DNA from 2 places in the Labrenzia sp. R5_0 genome. Region 1 is predicted to be linked to the other one. Evidence: predicted binding sites of a transcription regulator. Region 1 holds the regulator's gene; the other holds the start of a gene.
What was found. The regulator LexA, encoded in region 1, represses DNA repair genes until DNA is damaged. The targets are predictions, from matches to a motif close to TGTTCNNNNTGTGTTCNG.
Positions count from the first base shown of each region.

Region 1 (5,986 bases):
TTTCGCCGATGCTGTCGCTTTCAGTACGCATGTGCGCCTCCTCGTAAGTGGCTCAAGGGGCCAGCAAGGTTTCCGTCAGTTCACTATCGGGATCCTTCAAACCGTCTATGACATCGAAATGATGGCGGCCGGGATCCTCCTTGTAGGTGGCCATTGGCCAGGCATCCGCAAGGAGTTTCGATTGCCTTAGAAACTCCGGACGCTCCGCTCCACCGACCCAGGCGACAACCGGACAGTCAACGGCGGGCACCATCAATGCCGCACTTTCGGCCATGGCATCGTCTTCGTTCATCTGGAAGGACTTGTTCATCACCGTGTTTCTGAGCGGGCGAAGGTCGTGCAAACCGCTGATGGAAACAACACGCTCGATTCGATCCAGAACGTCTTTCGGCAACCGGCTGTCTTCGCTAATCATGCGTGTGACCAGATGCCCACCGGCGGAATGCCCGGCAAGACGGATCGGGCCACCGACGCGAGCAGCCGCCTTCGTAATCGCGACAGAGATTTGCCGCGTGATATCTGCGATCCGCGCATCAGGAGCCAGATCATACGACGGCATGCATACCGTCCAGCCTCTTGCCAGGCAGCCGCTAGAAAAATGCGACCAGGAACTTTTATCGAATCTCAGCCAGTAACCACCGTGCACGAACACGACGAGCCCCTTGGACTTCCTCTGTGGCCGAAACACATCGAACCGCTGACGGTCCCCTTCCCCGTAAACGACATCCAGATCCTTTTCGACCCAGCTTTTCCGGAAGGTTTCCGCATCCTGCGCCCAGCGCACGATGAAATCGTCAGCGCCTGGAATATAGGCAGCATTTGAATAGGCATCGTCCCAATCAATAATCGTCATCTCACTCATTCGAAATCCTCAGGCAAACGTCGAAACCGATCGGCGGCATACTTGCACGATTTACCTAGAAAGCGGAACGGTCTGAATGCCAATCTCAACTTGTCAAACGGACTGCCATCAACCTAACGTCTGAAAAAACCAGTAGTCGGGAGGCAAACTTAGATGGTGGAGCGCTGTTCCAATCGCGTGGCCAATCTTGCGCATTTTCTGTCCAGGAACGCTGCCCGGTGGCCCTCAGGGCCTGCGGTTGTCGAGGATGGGGTCACCTTGAGCTGGTCACAGATCGATTCGCGCGTCTCCGCACTTGCCAAGGGTCTCCAATCGGAATTCGGCGTTTCCAAGGGCGACGGCTTGCTGGTCCAGGCCCAGAACTCGCATCAGATGATCGAGATCATGTTGGCCGCATTTCGTCTGGGAGCCATCTGGGTTCCCTGCAATTTCAGACAGGCTCCGGGTGAAACGGCCTATGCTGCGGTAAAAGCGAAGGCGAAGGTTTTCCTGTGTGACGCTGATTTTGGTGCTCAGGCCGATGCAGTGCGAAACGCAAGAAATCAGCTGACAGGATGCATCACAATTGGAGCCAGCGACTTTGGCACAAGCTATGAGGATCTCCTCTCTCGTTACCAGGGACAGGTCCTGCAGAACGAGGCAGTGGACTATAACGATCCCTGTTGGCTGTTCTTCACCTCAGGCTCAACCGGCCGCCCGAAGGCGGTTGTCCTCAGTCACGGGCAGATCGGATTCGTTTGCGTCAACTACATGGCAGACCTGTTGCCCGGGACGACGGAGCGCGATGCGTCGCTGGTCATAGCTCCATTGTCACACGGTGCAGGGTTGCAACTGATTGCCCAGCTATCAGTTGGTTCCACACATGTTCTCCTGCCCGGAGGTGGCTTCAATCCTTCGACTGCATTCGAGTTGATCGAAAAACACAAGGTCAGCAATCTCTTCACCGTTCCCACAATCGTCAAACGCCTGGTGGAAGACCCTTCTGTTGATCAGTACGATCACTCGAGCCTTCGTCACGTCATATATGCGGGGGCTCCCATGTACAGGGAGGACCAGAAGCTGGCACTCCAGAAATTGGGGCACGTTCTGGTTCAATACTACGGACTTGGCGAGGTCACCGGAAACATCACCGTGCTACGGCCACAGGATCATTTTCTGGAGGATGGACCTGAGACACGCAGCGGCACCTGCGGTACGGAGCGCACAGGTATAGAGGTTTCGATCCAGGACGAGGAAGGCAATCACCTGCCCCCCAATGAAACGGGTGAAGTCTGCGTCATCGGTTCGGCAGTCTGTGCTGGCTATCTGGAAGACGAAGACGCCAACCAGAAGTCTTTCCGGAACGGCTGGTTCCGCACCGGAGACATCGGTCACATGGATGAACAGCGCTACCTCTTCCTGACAGGCCGAGCGTCGGACATGTACATTTCTGGTGGCTCCAACGTCTACCCGAAGGAAGTCGAGGAAGTGCTGCTTACACATCCGGATATTTCCGAGGTCGCAATTCTCGGCATTCCGGACAGGCAATGGGGCGAAGTCGGCCTAGCCGTTTGTGTGGCTGCCCCGGACAAGTCACCTGACCCTCAGGAACTCAGCGACTATCTGAATGGCAAGATCGCCCGCTACAAGATGCCTGCACGTTATCTCTTCATTCCCGCAATGCCGACAAGTGCCTATGGCAAGATCACCAAGAAACTGGTGCGGGAGCATTTGACCGAGAAAGGCCTGTTGTGAGACGGCCCGCCCCCAGATCTCTGTCCGACATTCGTCATCCCGGCCCTTGTGCCATCAATCGGCTCCCCCATGCCAGATGTCTGGCGAAACCATTGGAAATCTCCCTGGCAGAGCAAACTCCCTTGCTGGAGACGCTGGGCCGCTTCGCCACGCACCAAGGACTGAGCTCCGCCGTTCTCGATCTTTCCGGGCTGATGCTCGAAGCGTTCGACTTTGTGATGCCTGCCTGTGCAATCGATGACCGACATGCAGCCTGGTACAGCGACACGCACTCCTCGAAAGGCGCAACGCTTGAGTCCGCAGTTGCCATTCTCGGGATACGAGATGGTGAATGGTTCGCTCATGTACACGCTTATTGGCATGAGGAAGAAGTCGAGCACCTTGGCCACTTACTGCCGCATACGCTGAAGGTTGCGCATCAGGGGGCCATCAAAGGGTACGGCCTGCAAGGCGCAGCGTTCGTGGCATCGCTGGATCCGGAAACCGAATTCACGCTGTTTCGTGTGCAACAGGATGACGAACAGTCACGGACAACCGACTACAATGCGCTTATCACCACACTCGCTCCGTTTGCCGACCTGACGGACAGCATCCAAGAACTCGCAAAAGAGCTGAAAGCACCCTCCTACGAAGTCTATGGACTGGGCAGTCTGGCCGGAGCAGCGTTCCGCGACGCCCAGCCGATGACAGGTCTGATCTCCGAGATACTCCTGACTGAAAACGCTGGCGCGAAACCGGAGCAAGAGCTTTGCGTCCCAATCCGCGCCGTTGATCTCGAAGGTGGACTGCATCGGGGCATTCTCACCGCTGGTGGCGCGCCGACTTTGATCACCTGTGAACTGCTGATCCTGACCGGATCGAAGGACGACCTGAATCCAATATCGGAGACGGATTGAATACGGCAACTTGTTCGAAGCCAAGAACAGTAAGAGAACATTTACCCTTGCAGAACACAATGAGAACAGGTACCATGTTCTTGATTTGTACCAGATGTTTTCTCGGTCAGGGGACGCCTACATGCTGACGCGCAAGCAGTACGAACTGCTCATGTTCATTCACGAAAGACTGAAAGAAACCGGTGTGCCGCCGTCTTTCGACGAAATGAAGGACGCGCTCGACCTGCGCTCCAAGTCCGGCATTCACCGCCTGATCACCGCGCTTGAAGAACGTGGCTTCATCCGGCGCCTGCCGAACCGGGCCAGAGCCATGGAAGTTGTTCGTCTTCCGGACTCCATCGCACCCGGCCTGGGCGCTCCACGGCCAAGAGGCAGCTTCTCACCTGAAGTCATTGAAGGCTCACTCGGCAAACCGGAGCCGGAAAAAGCTGCACCAGTGCCGGTGTCCAGTGTTACGGAAATCCCCGTCATGGGCCGCATCGCCGCCGGCGTGCCCATCGAGGCAATTCAAACACACAGCCACTCCATCACAGTGCCGCAGGACCTGCTTGGTCGCGGGGAACACTACGCGCTGGAGGTTCGTGGTGATTCCATGATTGAGGCCGGCATTCTGGACGGTGATACCGTTCTTATCCGCCGGACCGACAGTGCCGACAGTGGCGACATCGTTGTTGCACTCGTGGACGATGAAGAAGCCACCTTGAAACGGCTGCGCAAGAAAGGCGCTTCCATCGCTCTTGAAGCAGCCAACCCGGCATATGAAACCAGGATCTTCGGTCCCGGCCGCGTTCGTGTTCAGGGCCGCCTCGTTGCCCTGTTTCGTCAGTATTGACCAGTCACTCCTCTGCGCGCGCTTCGGCCACCGAGGCGCGCTCGGCTAGACGCAGGCTGTCTCTCGTTACCGTACCCTGATGATGCCAGGGGCGCGGTGGGTCCGGGATGGCAAACTTCAGTTTCCCGATTTTCAGATTTTCGTTTGGCGGATGGCCCGGTGCACTGGCACCGCTCGTAGCATTTGCGGCCTCGCTGAAATCACCGGGCGATAGCCAGATGGAGACGGCGCCACGTTCGGTGCGCGTACCGTGATCCAGAACGAGGGCTGCACCGCAGCTCTCCGGAGCGACAAGATCGGTCACGACCAAATCGGCATATCGGCAATCCAGCTGAAACGCTTCAAATGTCTTTGGCTGCGCGATTGCAAGAAACGATTGCCTGCCATCCAACCGTTCTGCGTCCTCAGAATTGACGTACGCCCTGATGACACAACCGTCGTCATCGCAATTTCTTTGAGGCGATTTTATCTTGCGCGACAAGATCGCATCATTCCTCACTCCTTCCGACTGCAGCCAGAGATCACTTGCAAACGATCTCCCCCTAGCTGCGTAACGCAAAGTTCCCGTTTCATCGCGGGCAGCTATTCGAGAGCCGCTTGCAGCAATCTGGATATCCGGAGGCCGGCTGGTGAGAACAATCAATATTCCTGCGACGAGAGGCACTCCTGCGAGCACACGCTTTCTGCCAGGCACCAACAATCCGGCAAATAATGCTGATAGCAACAGCAATGCAGCAGCCCCGTCGAGCCTTCCGGAAGTTCCGCTGCCGGCATCAAGGGCCGCAGTAAAGGAGGCAACCTTCAACAGAAGTGAAACTCCGAAAGACATGACAGCCAGAGGGAGAACTGCAAGGCCGAAGGGCATCAGAACGAATGCAAGTACTCCCATCGGCATCACAACAAGTGAAAACACCGGCATTCCCAGCAAGTTGCCGACTAAGCCATAGGGCGCGATGCGGCTGAAGTGATGAGCTCCTATAATGCCGGTCGCCAGCCCTGCGACCAATGCGGTGACGAACAACCCTGCAACCCACTTGCCGAGGTAAAGACAAGTCGCCATGCCCCATCCGGACACTCTTTCACCAGATGACAGGGAATGATCTCGCTGCCGCCACAGGTCATATACGGCGACCAGGCAGATCACGGCAGCGAAGGACATCTGGAAGCCGGGAAAAAACAACCGCTCAGGAGCAATCAGCAAGAGCACAAGGCCAGCCAACGCTACGCTTCGCAGGGTCAGGCCGCGTCGCCCCACCAGAATTCCGACAAAGACAATCGCAATCATCAGGAACGATCGTTGCGTCGCAACCGCACCACCGGACAGAAGCAGATAAATAACTGCAGCACCAAGAGCTGAAAGCGCGGCCCATTTGTGCACCGGCCACCTGAGCGTCAGGATCGGCACCAAGGAAAAGAGCAGCAAGACCGCCCCATAGGCGCCGCCGGCAAAGAGCGCCATATGCAGTCCGGAAATTGCAAGAATGTGAGCCAGTCCGGCGGCCCGCAAAATCTCTTCCTGCTCTTCGGTTATTCCGCTGCGGTCTCCAACCAGAAGAGCAACGATCAGTGCGGTTTCCGGCCCTTCCGAAAGATTGCCCCTGATACGCTCCGCGAGGTCTATTCGAAGCTTGGCAACGGCAACGGCTGGGCGAAATTCATTTC
Region 1 covers NZ_JAGHRK010000007.1:126,139-132,124, reverse strand. The annotation lists gene fumC (class II fumarate hydratase) at 1-31, opposite strand, end outside; gene J7447_RS27200 (alpha/beta hydrolase) at 53-862, opposite strand; gene J7447_RS27195 (acyl-CoA synthetase) at 1,016-2,596, shown strand; gene J7447_RS27190 (hypothetical protein) at 2,689-3,492, shown strand; gene lexA (transcriptional repressor LexA) at 3,614-4,324, shown strand; gene J7447_RS27180 (ComEC/Rec2 family competence protein) at 4,329-5,986, opposite strand, start outside.

Region 2 (5,986 bases), on a different contig from region 1:
TGGCAAAAGAACAATGGCATTCGGATCGATCATATTCTGATGTCGCCGCAGGCAACAGACCGGTTCTCAGGCTGCGGTATCGACAAGCACGTGCGCGGTTGGGAAAAGCCGTCGGATCATGTGCCCGTCTGGGTAAAGCTGGCTGCTTGAGACTGAATCTGTCTCCAGAAATCCAACTCCATTGCTGATGCAGGCGTGAAGCGCGGTGCGTGCCCGGAAACCGGGCTTGCAGTCGGCTGACGTCATGGTAAGCTTTTTTCCATCATGGGATGACGCTCAGCCGACCAACATCCGCGACGGCGACATGCGGAAAGGACATACCGGTAACGACTTCGATTGCCGGTCGTTCGGTCTTTACTGTCACCGCATGGTTGATTTTCGGTCTGGTTCTTGGGCCGGGCAGCGCGGCTCTGGCGCAAGACGTCTCGTGTACCTGCCGATACCAGGGCGAGAAATACGGCGTAGGTGAATCTATCTGCCTGAAGAGCCCGTCCGGGCTGCGAATGGCGACTTGCGAAATGGTGCTGAACAACACGTCCTGGCAAATCAGCAACGCGCCTTGCCCACTGACCCAAATTCAAAGCCCTGCGATCGATAAATTCACGACCAATCGTCCGACGACACCAGCTCATCCTTCAGGTTGAAGATCACTCGCAAGATAAAGCTGATTTTCTGCAGCCTTGGCACGCTCCTGCTTCGAACCCGAGCAGAGCTGGCACGGCATTTGCGAGAGCCATTGAAGACGGACGACCACATCCACCTGGTGCTCAGATCGGGCTCTCGAGCTTGAGGTTATTGTGCGGGCAACTGCTGTGCTGTGAGCACGTCCGGGCGATTTTGCTTCAACCATCCGTCAGCCATTGATCTGGCCATCTGCCTGACTGGTTCGGGCGAAACCGCGAAATACTGCTCGTGCATGGAATGGATCCAGCTGGCATCCGTTCCCTTGGCCTGTTCCCGGGCAACGGTCATCCACATCAGGCCGCGAGCTTTTTTCTTGTCCGAAGTACCGAGTGCATAGAGCGTTTCACCAAGGCGTGCCTGGGCGCCAACATGCCCCTTGAGCGCGGCAAGATTGTACCAACGAACAGCCATGCGGCTGTTGTTTTCCTGGTACATGCGGCCAAGTTCATACTGGGCATCGGCATCGCCGAAATAGGACGCGGCATGCGTGAAGATCTGACGGGCACGCGATTCATTCTTGGGCACAGCGCCGTCGATGCCGTTCAGATAGTAGGAACCGAGCGCAACGAAGGCGCTTGAGACGAAGGGAGCATCCGGTGCATCGGGACGATCTTCACCGTGCTCACGAACAATCTGGCTGTAATATTCGAAGGCCTTGAGGTCGTCTTCCTTGACGCCGTCGCCGGAGGCATACATTTCACCCAGCTTCCAGGCGGCCATGGGCTGACCGTTTTCGGCGGCATACTGCAGCGAACCAAGCGCAGCGGCCTTGTCGCCGGAATAATATTGGCGGGCACCGGCCCGCAGTGCTTCAGACGGGGAAAGATCGTTCGGACCGATCGCCCGTGCAGGCGCCGGCTGACCGTCAAAGGCGGCCACAGGCCCTGTCAGGCCGATCAGGATCAACGCACCGAGCACGGTTCCGGCTCTTCCCATGCGTTGAAGCTTTGTGCTGTTCTTAGGCATCCCAGTCACACTATTATCCGTCGGCAACGAAACAGATCCCCGACGGACTTTCTTGTTTTTTGTCCGCGCCAAGCGCATTTTCTGTCTCTTCGGCCCCAAAGCATATGCCTGCAGGACCCACTGTTTCGGAGTGGCCTAAATTGGCCGATCATTTCGTCTTAAGTTGGGCCATACGACGCCGAAATAAGACCATTTCCTGACACTTTTGTCCGGACTGTGAACCACTTCAGGAGTTGATCCCGATCTGGTCGTCCCAGACATTAGCGTAACGGGTGACGGGCAAACATGGCCGAACAGGGGCAACGGCGGCAAACCGGGGCCCTGCAAATGACTCTGTCAGTAACTGTTGCGGAATTGGCACATATTGTGACCGCTCCTCTCCCATTCAAGACCCTTATTTCAACACAGGCGGGTTGATGATGTGTTTCCAGATCGGTTTTTTGGGCCCCGGGCTGTTGAAAACGGGGGCTTTTGGCCAATTACCTTTGCCGTTCTATCTTTGTCCTTCAAACTGAGACATGATTCGGTGTAGGTAACAGCGCTGAGTTTGTAGAAACTGTGACCCAAGACCCATCAGGCGATACGGAATGAGCGCAAAAGACGATCTGTTTGCAGGCAACGCGGCGGTCTCTGCCCCAATGACACAAGATGAGCCCGCCCCAGCTCCGCAAAAGCCGCGTCCCGTTGCGCCTGTCGCGGTCAGCGACGATTATTCAGCGGCCGACATCGAAGTTCTCGAAGGGCTCGAGCCGGTTCGGCGCCGGCCAGGCATGTATATCGGCGGCACTGACGAAAAGGCGTTGCATCACCTCTTTGCCGAAGTGATCGACAACTCCATGGATGAGGCGGTTGCCGGCCATGCGACGTGGATCGACGTGTCGCTTTCCAGCGATGGCTATCTGACGATCACCGACAACGGCCGCGGTATTCCTGTCGACCCTCACCCGAAGTTCAAGGACAAGTCCGCACTCGAAGTGATCATGACGACGCTGCATGCGGGCGGCAAGTTCGACAGCAAGGTCTATGAGACCTCTGGCGGTCTGCACGGTGTCGGCATTTCCGTGGTCAATGCGCTGTCAGAGGAACTGATTGTAGAGGTCGCACGCAGCCGCAAGCTCTATCGCCAGATTTTCCGCCGCGGTCACGCCCAGGGTCCTCTCGAGCTTGTTGGCGACACCCAGAACAGACGCGGGACCCAGGTCAGCTTCAAACCAGACGATCAAATCTTCGGCAAAGGCGCTAAATTTGTCCCGGCGCGCCTTTTGAAGATGGCACGGTCCAAGGCCTATCTCTTTGGCGGTGTCGAGATCCGCTGGCACTGCGCACCTGAATTGCTGTCTGAAAAGGACGAGACACCGGCCGAGGCCGTGTTTCACTTCCCCGGTGGTCTTCGCGACTTTCTCAACGAGAGACTGACCAAGGAACGCCGTGTCGTCGACGACGTGTTCTTCGGCCGCACCGACAACGCCGGCAAACACGGGTCCGTTGAATGGGCCGTGAGCTGGTTTGCCGGCGACGGCTTTGTCAGTTCCTACTGCAACACCGTGCCGACACCGGAAGGCGGAACTCACGAAGCGGGTTTCCGATATGCCCTGCTGCGCGGCCTCAAGGCATATGGCGAACTGACAAACAACAAGAAGGCATCCATCATCACCGGCGATGATGTGATGACATCAGCCGGCGGAATGCTGTCCGTCTTCATCCGTGAGCCTGAATTCGTCGGCCAGACCAAAGACAAACTGGCGACCAACGAAGCCACGCGCATTGCGGAGACGGCTGTCCGAGATGCATTTGACCATTGGCTGACAGCCTCCCCCAACCAGGCAAACAAGCTTCTGGAGTGGGTGATCGATCGCGCGGATGAGCGCTTGCGCCGTCGCCAGGAAAAAGACGTCGCCCGCAAGACAGCCGTGCGCAAGCTGCGCCTCCCGGGCAAACTTGCCGACTGCTCGGCAAACCAGTCCGATGGCACCGAACTCTTCATCGTTGAGGGTGACTCGGCAGGTGGCTCGGCCAAACAGGCGCGCAACCGTTCCAACCAGGCCGTCTTGCCGTTGCGCGGCAAGATCCTGAACGTCGCAAACGCCGGCCGCGACAAACTCGTTGCCAACCAGCAGCTTGCCGATCTCATCCAGGCCCTTGGCTGCGGCACGCGCTCCCAATACCGGGAAAGTGACCTGCGGTACGAGAAGATCGTCATCATGACGGATGCTGACGTCGACGGTGCCCACATTGCATCACTTTTGATTACTTTCTTTTACCGCGAAATGCCGGAGCTAATCCGTGGCGGCCATCTCTTCCTGGCCGTGCCACCACTCTATCGTCTCAGCCAGGGGGGGAAGACCCTCTATGCACGCGACGATGCCCATAAAGACGAATTGATGGAGACCGTCTTCAAGGGTAAATCCAAGGTGGAAATCGGCCGTTTCAAGGGTTTGGGTGAAATGTTGCCGGCTCAGCTGAAGGAAACGACGATGGATCCGTCCAAGCGGACCATGCTGAAGGTCGTTGTCGAAGAAGAAGCTGTAACAGACACCAACGACACCGTTGAACGGCTGATGGGCAACAAGCCGGAAGCGCGCTTCCGGTTCATTCAGGACAACGCTGAATTCGCTGAGGATCTTGATATTTAGCCGCAACAGCAGGTATTTTGATCTATATCTTTTTTTGAAGAGGTTGGGCGGGCGTATATTTTTGCCCGCACTGCCTATTTGACCGGTCGGAAACGTAGCATGTTAAACCGGATGTATTCGATACTGGACAGACGGCTTCGCCCCTTGCGAAATCATGTCTTCCTGGCTTTTCCCAAGCACAAGATCGCCTTTGCCCGTATCGCAGAACCTGCTTTTCAACTTCTGCGCCCGGTTCTTCATTGCCTTGCCGGTACCGACAAGCTCAAGGCCCTTTCCGGTTTTGATCTTCGGACCGCCGCCACGGAACGGCTGCTCTTCCATGGGAATGTGGAGTTACTGACAGCACGCGAACTCAAGCGGCGGCATCCCGAAATGAAAGTCGCGGCCTGGGTCCAGGATCCGATGCATCGGTTGGCCTACTGTTATGAGAAAGTCATCCTGAGTGCCGATCCGCTTCCGGCCTATTATGAAGAGCGCCAGTTCAATCAGGACATGACACCTCAGGAGTTCGTGTCACACGTAGCGTCGATCTCGGACCTGGAAGCAGACAATCTGTTTCGCAGCCAGACAGCTGCCCTCACCTACAAAGGTATGTTGACGGCCGATCTGATCTTGCAGCTTGAAGATTTCGACCAGTCATTCGCAACTTTTCTTTCGGAAAGCTCTCTCAGGTTCCGCACGAAATCTCCTGTCGCGTATCACGTGGACAATTTTGTCGGCAGGGACACGCTGCTGTCCTTTACCGAAGACAGCCTGGTTCAGCAGCTGCGGCGGCGCTACAAGTCAGACTACGACCTGTTCTACAAACCGGCGGCTCTTTCTGCCTGACGCTGCGCAATTTTACGTATCGAATACCGGCTGAAGCGATACTTTCGGAAACACATACCTTCGTTTGCGCCTGCATTTTGGGCAACGCATACTGATTTTCCAGCCGATTTCATGAACCAACTTGGTTGCACTATTAACTGAGATGGCAAATCGTACTCGGAATTACTCGATTTTCTTGAGATTTTACCTCTCAAGCGCATTGACACCTGAGCGCATGAATGTAGGGTGTGCGCACATTGGCACCGGCGGTTCCCACGGCGCCGCCGATTAACAATCACAACATTCGGGCAAAGCGCTCCATGGCATTTAATACTCTCGGTCTTAGCGAGAAGGTCCTCGCTGCAGTTGAAGCAGCAGGTTATAAGGAACCCACGGCAATCCAGTCGGGAGCCATTCCGCAGGTGCTTGAGCGCCGCGACATCCTTGGCATTGCCCAGACCGGAACCGGCAAGACCGCAAGTTTCACACTGCCCATGCTGACGTTGCTCGAAAAAGGCCGCGCTCGTGCGCGGATGCCGCGCACGCTCATCCTGGAACCGACGCGCGAACTCGCTGCGCAGGTTGAAGAGAATTTCGCCAAATATGGCACCAACCATAAACTCAACGTCGCCCTGCTGATCGGCGGTGTCTCCTTTTCCGACCAGGACAAGAAGCTCGACCGTGGCACAGATGTTCTGATCGCGACGCCTGGCCGTCTGCTTGATCACTTCGAGCGCGGTAAGCTGTTGTTGCAGGGCGTTGAAATCCTTGTCATCGACGAAGCCGATCGTATGCTCGACATGGGCTTCATTCCGGATATCGAGCGGATCTGCAAGCTGATCCCGTTCACCCGTCAGACTCTTTTCTTCTCGGCGACGATGCCACCGGAAATTCAG
Region 2 covers NZ_JAGHRK010000001.1:1,767,639-1,773,624, reverse strand. The annotation lists gene xth (exodeoxyribonuclease III) at 1-150, shown strand, start outside; gene J7447_RS08135 (tetratricopeptide repeat protein) at 793-1,650, opposite strand; gene parE (DNA topoisomerase IV subunit B) at 2,238-4,283, shown strand; gene J7447_RS08125 (sulfotransferase family 2 domain-containing protein) at 4,383-5,111, shown strand; gene J7447_RS08120 (DEAD/DEAH box helicase) at 5,411-5,986, shown strand, end outside.
Region 2: a site for LexA is predicted at 2,140-2,157, ahead of parE (DNA topoisomerase IV subunit B). Genes of this name have one in related genera too.